DNA from 3 places in the Rhizobium sp. LjRoot30 genome. Region 1 is predicted to be linked to each of the others. Evidence: predicted binding sites of a transcription regulator. Region 1 holds the regulator's gene; each other region holds the start of a gene.

Region 1 (4,800 bases):
CCTTTGTCATGGGATCAGATCACCACTATCCGGAGGAAGCCCCCGCACACCCGGTTACGGTCGATGGCTTCTGGATGATGGAGGCGCCGGTCACCAACCGGCAATTCATGGCGTTCGTCGAAGCGACGGGGCACGTCACCGTTGCCGAGAAAGTTCCGGACGCAAAGAACTACCCCGGAGCTTTGCCGGAAATGCTGCGAGCCGGTTCACTTGTCTTCACGCCGCCGAAAACGATCAAAGGTCGGGATTTCTGGCAATGGTGGAGCTTCACCTTCCGGGCGAACTGGCGGCGCCCCCTCGGCGGCCAAAGCAACCTCCGCGGCAAACTCGACCATCCTGTCGTTCACGTTGCTTATACGGACGCCCAGGCCTATGCGCGGTGGGCAGGGTATGATCTGCCCACGGAAGCCGAGTTCGAGCTGGCTGCGCGCGGCGGATCGGACGATACCGAATTCGCCTGGGGAGATGAGCTGATACCGGGTGGCGTTCTCATGGCCAATACCTGGCAAGGAATGTTTCCGACCCACAGCACCAAACCGAAAGGCACGGAACGCACATCGGCGGTCAAGTCCTTCCCGGCCAACCCCTATGGTCTCTATGATATGATCGGAAATGTCTGGGAATGGACGACCGACTATTGGTCTGCCCGCCATCCCGAACCGGCCAAGTCTCCATGTTGCGTCCCGGTCAATCCACGGGGAGCAGGCGTCGAAACCAGTTTCGATCCCCAGCAACCGGCCATTCGTATTCCGCAACGCGTACTGAAGGGGGGATCACATCTGTGCGCCCCGAACTATTGCCAGCGCTACCGGCCGGCCGCACGCCATGCTGAAACGGAGGATACATCGACAAGTCATGTCGGTTTCCGTTGCGTGAAGCGGATGTAGAAACGGCCGTTTGCTCGATACGAGCCTGTCGAAACCGAATGTCTGTGACCCTTACAAACCATCCCGAGAACGATCTGCCATGGCCAACCAAATGTACGGAAGCGTCAGAGATATCCTTCGCTTTGAGGGAAGTGACACGCCTGCCTATTGGCGGCGTTTCTCCATCCTCCTGACACTTGCGGTCGTCATCGCGACGATGGGGCTCCTGCGCAATTCCGGCGCCGTGATCATCGCAGCCATGCTGGTGGCCCCGCTGATGACCCCGATCCTCGGAATAGCATCCTCGATCGTGATGGGATGGGTCGGACGCGCCAGCAAACTGCTTTTGACCGTCTGGCTGGCAGCAGGCTTGAGCGTGCTCCTTGCCTGGCTGCTCGTCTGGCTGACCGATGTGCCGAGGGGAATAGTAATTCCCAGCGAGGTCATCAGCCGAACAGACCCCGGGGCCGAGGATCTCGTCATCGCGCTTGCCGCGGGTATCGCCGGCGCTTACGTCCAGATCCGCAAATCCGAGGCGAGCCTTATACCGGGTGCGGCTATCGGAGTCTCGCTTGTTCCGCCCTTGGCCGCGGCAGGCATATTGCTCTATTTCGGCCAGCTCTCGCGCTGCTACGAGGCGCTGCTGCTTTTCGCCACGAATTTCGGTGCGATCATTCTGTCCGCCTGTATCGTCTATCTGGTCCTCGGTCCGCGTGATCTGCTGTTCAGGGCAGGCACGCGACGCATCAAATTTACGCTGGGTTTTGTCACGATCGCAGCCTTCCTCGCCATCGTCTTCTCGCAACTCTTCACTGCGACCTATTTCCGCTTCATGGAAGCCGGCGTCCAGGCGAAGCTTTCGCGCAGGATCGTCGAGTGGGCGACACCCACCCCCATCGAAATTCTGCGCATCGACATAGACGCGCATAAAAAGGTCGCGGAAGTCTGGGTCGTGGTCGATCTTCCTTCCGACGCACAATACAAGGTCGCCTCCATTTCGGACCTGCTTCCGCCGGCGCTGAAAGAGGTGCCGTTTCGAGATGCCGCGCGCGACGTACTCGGCCCCGAATACAAGGTGATCGTCCGCTACCAGACACGTCTGGCGTGGCTGGTGAACCTTGATAACGAGACGATCGAGCCGGCACCATCTACCCTGCCCGAGGGGGACTGACAGGCTCCGCCTCCCTTATTATCCATCAAAATTGGGGACTTGCAGAACACATGCCGAACAGATAGTGTCTGTTCTGGATTTGTTTCGCGATTCTGGGGATGGAAACGATGCTGACACGCAAGCAACAGGAACTTCTGCTTTTCATCCATGAGCGCATGAAGGAATCGGGTGTGCCGCCCTCTTTCGACGAGATGAAGGATGCCCTTGAACTGGCATCGAAATCAGGCATCCACCGCCTGATCACCGCCCTGGAAGAGCGCGGCTTCATCCGCCGCCTGCCCAACCGGGCGCGGGCGCTTGAGGTCATCAAATTGCCGGAGGCCTATTCCCCTGCCCCGCAGCCGCGGCGCGGCTTTTCGCCAAGCGTCATCGAAGGCAGTCTCGGCAAGCCGCAGCCTGTCGCCGCAGTCCCCTCCAAGCCTGTCAAATCGGCGGCAGACAGCAATCCTCATTCCGTTTCCGTGCCGGTGATGGGACGCATCGCCGCCGGCGTGCCGATTTCCGCGATCCAGAACAACACGCACGAAATCGTCGTTCCGGCGGAAATGATCAGTTCCGGCCAGCATTATGCCCTTGAGGTCAAGGGCGACTCGATGATCGAGGCCGGCATTCTCGACGGCGACACCGTCATCATCCGCAACGTCAACAGCGCGACGCCCGGCGATATCGTCGTGGCCCTGGTGGATGACGAAGAGGCGACGCTAAAGCGTTTTCGCCGCAAGGGCGCCTCCATTGCGCTCGAAGCGGCCAACCCGGCTTATGAAACCCGTATCTTCTCGTCCGATCGCGTCAAGGTACAGGGAAAGCTGGTCGGTCTCATCCGCCGCTATCACTGAACGATCAATGCGGCAATCGAGGCAGGCAAAGCCGCATTGAATTCACCGCTGCGCCAATCGTAACTGCGGTGACGCATCCAGGGGCGTTCGGCGTTCTCAAAGGCCGGGGCCAGGCGGGGTTGCTCGGCGGGGTTCTCAGGCAGGCTGATTTCCAGTGCGCCGGTGCGTCTCAACGTGGTCGACGTGATCAGCAATGCCCCGGAGCGGCAGGCTTCGAAACGGAGCCGTGCCGAGACGATGACAAGCGTTGCCGCATCACATGCGGCGCCGGCATATGCAGGATCATCGACCAGGGCAATCCTGCGTTCGCCGAGACGCAGGACACACCACAGTTTTGCTGCACAGGCAAAACGTCCCTCCTCGCTTTCCGCCAGCGCCTTGTGCATGGCGGTTCGTGCCTGCTTCACTTCCTCGGCTGTCAGGCGTTTTCTCTTTCCATCCTTCTCCATCGGTTTTGCGGTGTTTTCGAGCTGCTGCGGATCCCTTGGCTCGCCGATCGCGAGAGCGCGTTGCCATTGCGCAAAGATAAAATCGGGTGGGCGATCGCGATTGACGCTCCACGTCCCGTCAAGACGGGCGGAGGCAAGGCGTCCATCCTCTGCGACGATGAGATCGGCCGTACCGCGGCCATCGGCCATGAAAGCTGCAAGCGCGCCCGCCAGGATCAGGAGGCCGCCGAGATGGCGAAGCCGCGTCTGCAGCAACGTCATGACCAGAAAGCCGGCGACCGACAAGGGAAAGAATACGGGATGCAGGCGGCCGAACGCCACTTCGCCACCCCAGCCCGAAACCATCCGGGCTATTGCGATCACCAATTCCAGCCCTGCTCCCATGATCTGCAGGGGAAAGGCATCGAGGCCGAAGGGCATCAGCAACATGCCGATCAGGCCGGCCGGCATGACAACGAAGGAAATGATCGGCATGGCCGCAAGATTGGCGACCAGCCCATAGGTTGCGAGCTTGTGAAAATGCTCGATGGAAAAGATCGCCGTCGCCAGGCCACCGATCAGCGAGGTAAAGAAAACTCCGCCGAAAAAGCGAAACACCCATACCGCCGCTCGTAGGCCGGGGATTGCGGAGGCATGTTCGGTCGCCGGCCGCTCCTTCCACAAAGCATACCCCGCCACCAGAGCCAGCGTTGCTGCAAAAGACATCTGGAAACTTGCGCCCATCACTTCCGAGGGCGACATGGCGATAATGACGATGGCCGACAGCGCGACATTGCGCAGGCTGATCGAAGGGCGATCGAAGAACACCGCAATCAGCATGATCGCCATCATCAGGAAGGCCCGCTCGGCCGAAACGGCAAAACCGGAAATGAGGTAATAGGCGAACGCCGTTACCAACGCACCGAATGCGGCAATCTTCTTCACCGGATACGCCTGGGCGAACCCGGTGAAAACGCTGAGCCCGGCCCGAACACCGACAAAAAAGATACCGGCAGCAAGCGCCATGTTCAGCCCCGAAATGGCAATGATATGCGCCAGACCCGACAGCCGCAGCGCCTCGGTCGTTTCCTTCGATATTGCCCGTCGCTCGTCGGTGACGATGGCGGCAGCGAAAGCGCCTGCGTCTCCGGGAACGACGCTGCGGATCCGGTCGCCGATTGCGCTTCTGGCAGCGTAAAGCGTCAGTTCCAGGCGTTGCAGGACGCTGCCATTGCCGCCTTCGGCAACCGCTTCGGCCTCAGGCGCGCCATAAAAATAGCCGACGGCGCCGATGCCGTCGTAATAGGCGGCAAAGGCAAAATCGTTGAGACCGGGAAGTGCCGGTCCCGATGGCGGCGAGATGCGCGCCCGGCCGCGGATGCCGGCGCCGATTGCGATCGGCTCATGCCCGCTGCGGGCAAGCAGCGACACCCGATCCGGCGGGCGCTTGAGCGTCGGCTCCACTGTTGCCGTCAGCCGCACGATGTAGCGCCAGTGCC
Region 2 (4,800 bases), on a different contig from region 1:
ATGATCGATATGCCCAGCCATTTGATCGCATCCGGGAAATCGCCGAAGACCAGCCAGGCGAACAGGGTGGCCGACACGATCTCGAAATATTGCAGCGGCGCCAGCGTCGAGGCCGGCGCGGCGCGGTAGGCATAGACCGACAGGATGCCGGATATGGCCGCCGCGATGCCGACGCCCAGCAGGTGGCCGGCAGCCGTGAAATCCGGGATCGAAGGATCGAAGAGCGGCGATCCGCTGCCTTCGCCGAAAAACAGGATGACGGCGCAGATCAGGCCGCCCCAGATTCCCGTCTGGAACTGCATGGCCCAGGGGTCTTCCCGGTGGGCCAGCACGCGTGTCATCAGCGCGAAGATGGCGATGCAGAAGGCGGTGACGACCGGGAGGAGGGCAACGAAGCCCACCTCGTTGAAACTCGGCTGGATGATCAGCAGCGCGCCGAGGAAGCCGACGCCGCAGGCGGTGTAACGCCGCCAGCCGATGGTCTCCTTCAGGAAAATGCTGCTGAGGATCGTCAGGATCATCGGTTCGACGAAAAAGATGGCGATGGCATCGGCGACTTCCATCACGCGCAGCGTGGTGACGAAACAGATCATCGACAGCGCGATGATGCCGCCGCGGATGATGTGGAAACGTGTCTGCCGCCAGGAAATCTGCGCCAGCGCGCCGCGCCAGAGCACGAAGGGCAGCATGAACAGCGATTGCAGCAGGAAACGGAAGAGGGCGACCTCCGTCGAGGCGATCGTCGAGGCTGCCAGCTTTGAAAAGATGTCGATCAGCGGCGCGATCAACACGGCAAGGAACATCAGCATGATCCCGCCCATGACCTCGCTGCCGTGAATTGCGGCCCCCTGCGGGGAGGAACTGCTCGCCATCGATCACAATCGTCCCGTTTTTGCGGCAAAACGACCGGAAACCGACCCGCACCACGCGGCAAACTCCACCATTGCGGTGTTGCGGTCGATTTCGTTCAGCGTTTCGTGGCGCATCTCCTCATATATGCGCGTGCTGATATTGGAGAATCCCGCCTTTTTCAAATGATTTGCGAGGTCGAAAACAGAGCGTCCCCCGAAGGTCGCCGGATCCTGGCCGCCGCCGGCAAGATGGACCGGCAGATCGCGGCCGCCTGTCACCGAAAGGGCTCGTTTTGGCCCGGAAAACGTCAGCGCAAAAACGTCGATCCACAGCGACACGCTGCAGGCAAAGCCACACAGCGGATCGTCGATGTAACGCGCGACTTTCACCTCGTCATGGGAGAGCCAGTCGAAGGGTGTCCTGGCGCCGGCGATCGACCGGCCCCAGGCCTCGAATGTCAGGCGCGGCAGAATCTGGCTGGGCACGTCGGAACCCTTGAGCCAGCGTTCCATGAAAAGGATCGCCTGCGCTGCCCGGCCCGCAGGGCCTGGGTGAAAATTGGAATTCCAGACGGCAAGCGCGTCGAAGCGGCCGATATCCTCGAAGGCGGCATTCAGCGCGATCAGACCGCCCATGGAGTGGCCGAAGAGGATGACCGGCAGGGCCGGATGACGCTCTGCAGCCATGTTGCGGATGGCGAAGACGTCCTCCAGCACCCGCTGGGCGCCGTCGCTTTGCGCAAACCGGCCGAGGGGCGCATCCGCAGCGATGGTCTCGCCGTGGCCGCGATGGTCATGGGCATAGACGTGATAACCTTCGGCCGCCATGTATTCGGCAAACGGCCGGTAGCGTCGGGAGTGTTCGGCAAGCCCGTGGCTGATCAGCAGGATGCCGCGGGCATCTCCGGTCGCCTCCTGGTGGTGCCAGGCCAGATCGGCTCCGCCGGGGCTCTGCAACCGCCGCGTTTCGTCAAACATCCGCCTTGCCTCCCCAAGCCATGCCCGAACAAAGGGGATTTGTGCGGCAGAAGCAAGAGGCTCTTCGGCGACGTGCGAAAATTGCGCGTGCATATCGATTCAGGGTTGCATTTGTCGCGTGGGGATGCTTATTTGATCCTGTTTTGTTCTTCATTGGCGGTGAGGTGGCATATGAGCGGGATTACTTTCCGGTCACTGGTTATGGCATGGCTTTTGATCATGCTCGGGCTGTTTTCCCCCACCGCCGCTATGGCGCAGGATGATTCGGAGGCCGCGGCGGCAAAAACGCAGGAGCAGGCGACGACCGGCCGCAAGGGGCGGACGCAACTCATCCTTGCGGCGAGCTGGCAGCCGGGTTTCTGCGAGCGGCGGCGCAAGAAGCCGGAATGCGCCAGCCAGACCGCGGATCGTTTCGATGCCAGCCGCTTCTCGTTGCACGGTCTCTGGAAGATCCGGAAATCCTATTGCGATGTCAGCGCCGAGTTGCAGGCCGCCGACAAGAAGCGCGACTGGAAAGACCTGCCGGCGGTGACCCTGTCCCCGGATACTGCCGCCTCCTTGTCCCAGAAGATGCCGGGCGTGCAGTCAGGTCTGGACCGCCACGAATGGGTCAAGCATGGCAGCTGTTCCGGGGTCGATGCCGAAACCTATTTCAGGACGTCGCTGCTGCTGCTGGAGCAGTTGAACACTTCGGCGGTTGGCAAGCTGTTTGGCGACAATATCGGCAAGCCGCTGACGGAGGTTCAGATCAAGAAGGCCTTTGAAGACAGTTTTGGCGAAGGGGCAGGCGATCGCGTCAAGATGCGCTGCAACAAGGACGGCGACCGGCGGATCATCACCGAGTTGACGATCGGCCTGAATGGCACGGTTTCGACGGAGAACGCGTCGCTTGCGGCGATGATCGCCGGTGCCGGAACGACAAAATTCGATTGCCCGGAAGGTATCGTCGACGCCGCCGGCTTCCAGTGAACGCTGCGGTTCGGCAGATCGTGGCGGAAAGCTGGGTTTCGTCATTGCCCGCGCGGAGCATTTCGCCTACATAGCGGCACAATCCCAGTTTTTCCGCGCGGAGCGATCATCCCAATGGCACGTCAGTTTATTTATCATATGTCAGGGCTCAATAAGTCCTACGGTCCGAAGAAGATTCTCGAAAACATCCACCTGTCCTTCTATCCGGATGCGAAGATCGGTATTCTCGGCCCGAACGGCGCCGGTAAATCGACGGTGCTGCGCATCATGGCCGGTCTCGACAAGGAATTTACCGGTGAAGCGTGGCTGGCCGAAGGTGCCACCCTCGGTTACTTGGCGCAGGAGCCGCAGCTCGATGCCTCCAAGACGGTGCTGGAAAACGTCATGGAAGGCGTTGCGCCGAAGAAGGCGATCCTCGACCGTTACAACGAGTTGATGATGAATTATTCTGACGAGACGGCAGAAGAAGGCGCCAAGCTGCAGGACGTCATCGACAGCCAGAATCTTTGGGATCTGGAAAGCCAGGTGGAAATGGCCATGGATGCGCTGCGCTGCCCGCCGGGCGACGCGGCCGTCGACAATCTCTCCGGTGGTGAAAAGCGTCGCGTGGCGCTGTGCAAGCTCTTGCTGTCGCAGCCGGACCTGCTGCTGCTCGACGAACCGACTAACCACCTCGACGCCGAAACCATCGCCTGGCTGGAAAAGCACCTGCGCGAATATCCCGGCGCCGTGATGATGATCACCCACGACCGCTACTTCCTCGACAACGTCACCGGCTGGATCCTCGAGCTCGACCGCGGCCGCGGCATTCCGTACGAAGGCAACTATTCCGCCTACCTGCAGGCCAAGGCCAAGCGCATGGCACAGGAAGGCCGTGAAGAAGCCACCCGCCAGAAGGCGATTTCTCGCGAACAGGAATGGATCGCCTCCAGCCCGAAGGCCCGCCAGGCAAAATCCAAGGCGCGTATCCGTGCCTATGACGAACTGGTGCAGTCGGCTGCCGATCGCCGTCCCGGCGACGCGCAGATCGTCATTCCGGTCGGCGAGCGTCTCGGCCAAGTGGTCATCGAGGCGGAAAACCTCACCAAGTCCTATGGCGACCGCGTGCTGATTGAAAACCTGTCGTTCAAGCTGCCGCCGGGCGGCATCGTCGGCGTCATCGGTCCGAACGGCGCCGGTAAGACGACGCTGTTCCGCATGATCACCGGCCAGGAAAAACCCGATAGCGGCGAAATCCGCGTCGGCGATACCGTCGATCTCGCTTATGTCGACCAGAGCCGCGATACGCTCGACGGCAACAAGACGGTCTGGGAAGAAATCTCCGGCGGCAACGACATCATCAAGCTCGGCAAGCACGAGATGAATTCGCGTGCCTATTGCGGCGCCTTCAACTTCAAGGGCGGCGACCAGCAGCAGAAGGTCGGTACGCTCTCGGGCGGCCAGCGCAACCGCGTGCACCTCGCCAAGCTCCTGAAGGCCGGCGGCAATGTCGTCCTGCTCGACGAACCGACCAACGACCTCGATACCGAAACGCTGGCGGCGCTCGAAGATGCGCTGGAAAACTTTGCCGGCTGCGCCGTTATCATCAGCCACGACCGCATGTTCCTCGACCGCCTGGCGACGCATATCCTCGCTTTCGAGGGGGACAGCCAGGTGGAATGGTTCGAAGGCAACTTCGAAGACTATGAAAAGGACAAGATCCGCCGTCTCGGCGCCGATTCCGTCAATCCGAAGCGGGTCACCTACAAGCGCCTGACGCGCTGATTTGCCTGCTTTCGCTTTCGGCGGTCTCCTGCCGAAAGCGATCTCGGCTTCCGCTTGCCGGGAGCCGCAATATCATTGGCAAGCTCGCTTCTCGTCCCGCATCATTCTCGGCATTGGCCGGGCCGGATGGGAAACAGGTTTCGTCTTTGCCTGCAATCCAAGGCCTCCGGTCATCCGGGGGCCTTTTTCTTGCCCGATGCTGGGTTCCGCAGCATCATGGCGTGGCTGACAGAATTTT
Region 3 (4,800 bases), on a different contig from region 1:
CTTCAGCGCGCCAATTGCGCCGTCCTTGATCAGTTCACGCACCTTCAGCCATACCGGCGCGTAGGTCACCATATAGGCTTCCGTCACCAGCACGTTGTTGCGGTTGCGGGCTTCGATCAGCACGTCGATCTCATCGGCATTCAGCGCCAGCGGCTTTTCCACCAGCACATGCTTGCCGGCATCCGCCGCCTTGACCGACCACTCGACATGCTGCGAGGTCGGCAGCGGAATGTAGACGGCGTCGATCGTGTCGGAGGCGAGCATTTCTTCGTAGGAACCGAAGGCATGCGGCACGGAAAAGCGGTCAGCCATTTCGCGCGCCCTTGCAAGGTCGCGGCTGGCAATGGCGGTCACCACGCAGTTTTCGGCGTCCTGGATGGCAGGCACCACGAGTTCGCGGCCGATCTTGGCGGTGGACAGAATTCCGAAGCGCAGCATGTTTTCATCTCCCTGGCTGGTCTTTGGCCGCACCATAGGCAGGGGCAGGGGGTGATGCAATGGCGGCCAGCGATCGACATCGCTTTCGCGGGCCAAATGCTTTCGGGCCAAATGCTTTCACAGGCCAAATGCTTTCACGGGAATGAGAATGGCATTTGGCAAAAAGCGCCGCTAGTCTGCGCTGCCCGGTGTTGCCGGGTCTTTCAGTCCGTTCTCATCCTGGAGTTTTCATCATGAATTTGCGTCCCCTTGGGCGAACCGGCCTCAAGATCGCCCCGCTGGTGTTCGGCGGCAATGTTTTCGGCTGGACGGCCGACGAAAAGACGTCTTTCGACCTGCTTTCCGGTTTCTTCGATGCCGGCCTCAACACGGTCGACACGGCGGATGTCTACTCGTCCTGGGCACCGGGCAACAAGGGCGGCGAATCGGAAACCATCATCGGCAAGTGGCTGAAGAGCGGCGCGGTTTCGCGCGACAAGGCGATCATTATCACCAAGGTTGGTTCCGATCTCGGCGAAGGCCGCAAGGGCCTGTCGCAGAAATGGATCGTGCAGGCCGTCGAGGATTCGCTGAAGCGCCTGCAGACGGATTACATCGACCTCTATTTGTCGCACTGGCCGGATGCCTCGGTGCCTTACGAAGAAACGCTGGCCGCCCATACGAAGCTGAAGGAACAGGGCAAGATCCGCGCCATCGGCGGCTCCAACCTCGATGCCGGGCAATTGCAGGCGTCACTCGATGCGGCTGCGAAAAACGGCCTGGGGCGTTACGACGTGCTGCAGCCGGAATACAATCTCTACGACCGCGGCGGCTTCGAGGGTGCGCTAGCCGACCTCTGCCAGGCAGAAGAAATCGGCGTCATCACCTATTTCAGCCTGGCCTCCGGTTTCCTCAGCGGCAAATACCGGACGAAGGACGATACGGCCGGCAAGGCACGCGGCAGCGACGTCGAGAAATACCTCGACGACAAGGGCCTGCGTATCCTGGCGGCTCTCGATGAAATCGCCGCCGAAACCGGCGCAAAACATGCGGAAATCGCGCTTGCCTGGCTGATGGCCAAGCCGGCGGTGACAGCACCGATCGCCAGCGCCACCAGCCTGCCGCAGCTCGAAAGCCTGGTAAAGGCGGCCACCCTGACGCTTCCGGCAGACGCGATTGCCTTGCTCGACAAGGCCGGCGCATAAATTGAGGAGCGACGTTCGGCGGCCAAACGACCGCCGAACGTCACGTCGGCCGATCTGGCCAGCCTCTCGGTGTCAGTCATGGTCCAGCGATAGCGGCCAGTCACCGTGATTGACATACCGCGTCTGGCCGTAAAAGCTTTCGATCAGGCGAAAGCCACCGGCTCTCCAGACGATCGGTTCGTCCAGCCGCCGCGTCTCGATCGGCGTTTGCCGCTGGTGATAAAATAAGGTCATGTGCGGTGTGAAGCCACCCGGCTTCGAGGAGATCACCCCGGCTTCCGAAAGCACCTCCACCACCTGTCGCTGCGAAAACGACAAGGCATCATTCGGGTGGTTGCTGCACAGCACCAATGCTCTCTGCCGATTCTTGACACGAAAATCGACCGTATGGTCGAGCCTGACCTCAAAATCCGGGGCATCAAGTCTGGATAGGGCCTCGCTGGCGGCAAAGAGTACCGGATACGGTGTCTTCGGATAATCACCGATGAAGCAGAGAGTACTGTGAAGAATGTGCAGCGGCCGCAGACTGGCCGCAAGGCGTTGTTGATGGCTCATCGTTTCGGCGATGGCGTAAGCCCTGGCGGCAGCCTGCATGCCCGGCATCAGGGCAACGAAGATCCGTTGCAGACCGGTCTTGTCAGGCAGGTGCGGCGGCGGCTTCCGCTTGCCGGCACCTGGCAAAAACATCTCCTGCTGTCCTGCGGCGGATCGGGGGCTGGATTTCCTGGGCATGACGCGTGACCTCCCTGAGAAAGAACCGATCATAACCGCTTCCGGATAGACATAAAGAACAAAAAGTGAACATTTTCTCACGAAATACCGCGTCACCTTGATTGAAAGTGGGCCGCCCGCCCTTTAGGTTTGCCGCAATCTTGATGATGTCCCGAGGATTCACGTGAAAATAAGCCTGCATGGTCTGCTTGTGCCTTTTCTGATGCTGTTGCCCAATGCTGCGCAGGCCGAATGGCAGGCGGTGGAACAGGTGAAGACCTATTCGATATCGGGGCAAACCGGCGCAGCACTGTATCAGTCGATCGGCGAGCGCGGCCCGAATGTCGGCGTCGGCGGGCGTGTCATCGCCCACACCACCTTCAAGCTGACATGGACGCGGAAATACGAAACGCGCGATAATGCCTGCGTGCTTGCCACGGCGAGGCCGAAGCTGATCATCACCTATACACTGCCGAAGGTGGCCGGCCGTTTGCCGGAGGGGCTGCGCCAGAGATGGGAGATTTTCATCGACGGTGTCGCCGCCCATGAGCGCGTCCACGGAGACACCATCAAGGCGATGGTGCACAAGATCGAAGCCGCCACCATCGGCCTGACCGTTCCCGACGATCCCAAATGCCGCAAGATCAAGGATGAGATGAACACGCGGCTCGGCGGACTGTCCCAGGCGCAACGCCAGGAAGGCCGTGATTTCGACCGCGTCGAACTCAGTCCCGGCGGCAACGTCCACAACCTCATCCTGCAGCTCGTCAACGATTGACCGGTGCAAGCAAAGCGAATGGCCGGCGGCCGGTCACGCGATCCCGGCATCGGGGCTCCACGGCCGCCTTGCCGCCCCGACAGAATGCCGCGAACCGATTGACATCGGCGCTGAACAAGGGCTGATGGGGCCGGACGGCCATTCTGGCCGTTTGCCGTTCCACACATGTCGCCGTCACGATGCTGTCGTTCAAGTTCTTCCTCGCATTGCTGTTTCTCGTCGTGCTGGCTGTGACGAGCCTTTTCGTCGGCGTCAGCGACGTGTCTCTGGCCACTCTCTGGTCGGGCGACAGAACCGCGATGCTGGTGCTGTTCGAAAGCCGCATTCCGCGCCTTCTGGCGCTGATTTTCGCCGGTGCCGGCATGGCTGTGTCCGGTACCATCATGCAGATGCTGGCGCGCAATCGGTTCGTCGAGCCCTCCACGGCGGGCACGGTCGAATGGGCAAGTCTCGGCATGCTCTTCATTCTCCTGCTGGCGCCCGGGCTGCCGGTCTATGTTCGCATGCTGGTATCCACCGGCTTTGCGCTGGCCGGCACCGCCATCTTCCTGCTCGTCCTCCGGAAAATCCCGTTGCGCTCGCCGCTGATGGTACCGCTCATCGGCATCATGCTCGGCGGCGTCGTCGATGCCGGCACCACCTTCTTCGCCTATCGCTATGACATGCTGCAATCGCTGGCCAGCTGGACTACCGGCGACTTTTCCGCCGTGCTGCGCGGCCGCTACGAATTGCTCTGGGTTTCGTTGTTCCTGACCTTGCTTGCCTATGTCGCCGCCGACCGGTTCACCGTCATCGGCATGGGTGAGGAGTTCGCCACCAATCTCGGGCTCAACTACCGCCGCGTGACGGCGTTCGGCCTCGTCATCATTTCCGTGGTCACCGCCTGCGTCGTCGTCACCGTCGGCATGGTGCCCTTCGTCGGCCTGATCGTACCCAACATCGTCAGCATGGTGACCGGCGACAGCCTGCGAAAATCCTTGCCCTGGGTGGCCTTGTGCGGCTCGGGTCTGGTGCTTGCCTGCGATATCGTTGGCCGGGTGGTCATCGCACCGTTCGAAATCCCGGTCGGCACTGTGCTTGGCGCCGTCGGCAGCGCCTTCTTCCTTTATCTCGTCTTGAGGAGGCAAGCCGGTGTCGCCTGAGACGAAGCGGCAGATGCCGCCGCTTGGAATCCTGCTGGTGGCCGGCGCCATCGCGCTGGTGGCCTGCGTCCTGTTCATGACGCTCGGCGCCAAGGGCAGCTGGAGTTTCATCCTGCCTTTCCGCGGCAAGAAGCTTGCCGCCATGCTGCTCGTCGCCTTTTCCATCGCCGTTTCCACCGTGCTGTTCCAGACGATCACCAACAACCGCATCCTGACGCCGTCGATCATGGGTTTCGACGCGCTTTACGCGCTGATCCAGACGGGGTTCATCCTGGCGTTCGGCGCAGCGCGGGTCTCGTCTGCCGATCCGCGGCTGATGTTCCTGGTGGAGTGCGGCGCGATGATCGCGTTTTCCTGCGTGCTGTATCGCTGGCTGTTTTCCGGCGCCGGGCGCAGCCTGCACCAGCTTCTGCTTGTCGGCATCATCTTCGGCGTCTTGTTCCGCAGCCTGTCGCAATTCATGCAGCGGATCATCGATCCCAATGATTTCATCGTGTTGCAGGACCGTCTGTTCGCCAGCTTCAACACGGTGGAAAGCGACCTTCTC

Evidence for each region. The regulator LexA, encoded in region 1, represses DNA repair genes until DNA is damaged. The targets are predictions, from matches to a motif close to TGTTCNNNNTGTGTTCNG.
Region 2: a site for LexA is predicted at 1,963-1,980, ahead of ACSQ3I_RS25715 (ribonuclease T2 family protein). Genes of this name have one in related genera too.
Region 3: a site for LexA is predicted at 2,409-2,426, ahead of ACSQ3I_RS00625 (2'-5' RNA ligase family protein). Genes of this name have one in related genera too.

Annotation. Positions count from the first base shown of each region.
Region 1 covers NZ_CAXUSG020000005.1:280,115-284,914, reverse strand. The annotation lists gene ACSQ3I_RS13215 (formylglycine-generating enzyme family protein) at 1-887, shown strand, start outside; gene ACSQ3I_RS13210 (DUF389 domain-containing protein) at 898-2,037, shown strand; gene lexA (transcriptional repressor LexA) at 2,145-2,873, shown strand; gene ACSQ3I_RS13200 (ComEC/Rec2 family competence protein) at 2,867-4,800, opposite strand, start outside.
Region 2 covers NZ_CAXUSG020000020.1:60,347-65,146, forward strand. The annotation lists gene ACSQ3I_RS25705 (DMT family transporter) at 1-872, opposite strand, end outside; gene ACSQ3I_RS25710 (alpha/beta fold hydrolase) at 876-1,829, opposite strand; gene ACSQ3I_RS25715 (ribonuclease T2 family protein) at 2,049-2,798, shown strand; gene ettA (energy-dependent translational throttle protein EttA) at 2,913-4,562, shown strand.
Region 3 covers NZ_CAXUSG020000001.1:124,065-128,864, forward strand. The annotation lists gene ACSQ3I_RS00615 (Gfo/Idh/MocA family protein) at 1-438, opposite strand, end outside; gene ACSQ3I_RS00620 (aldo/keto reductase) at 672-1,622, shown strand; gene ACSQ3I_RS00625 (2'-5' RNA ligase family protein) at 1,695-2,387, opposite strand; gene ACSQ3I_RS00630 (DUF922 domain-containing Zn-dependent protease) at 2,557-3,111, shown strand; gene ACSQ3I_RS00635 (ABC transporter permease) at 3,291-4,253, shown strand; gene ACSQ3I_RS00640 (iron chelate uptake ABC transporter family permease subunit) at 4,267-4,800, shown strand, end outside.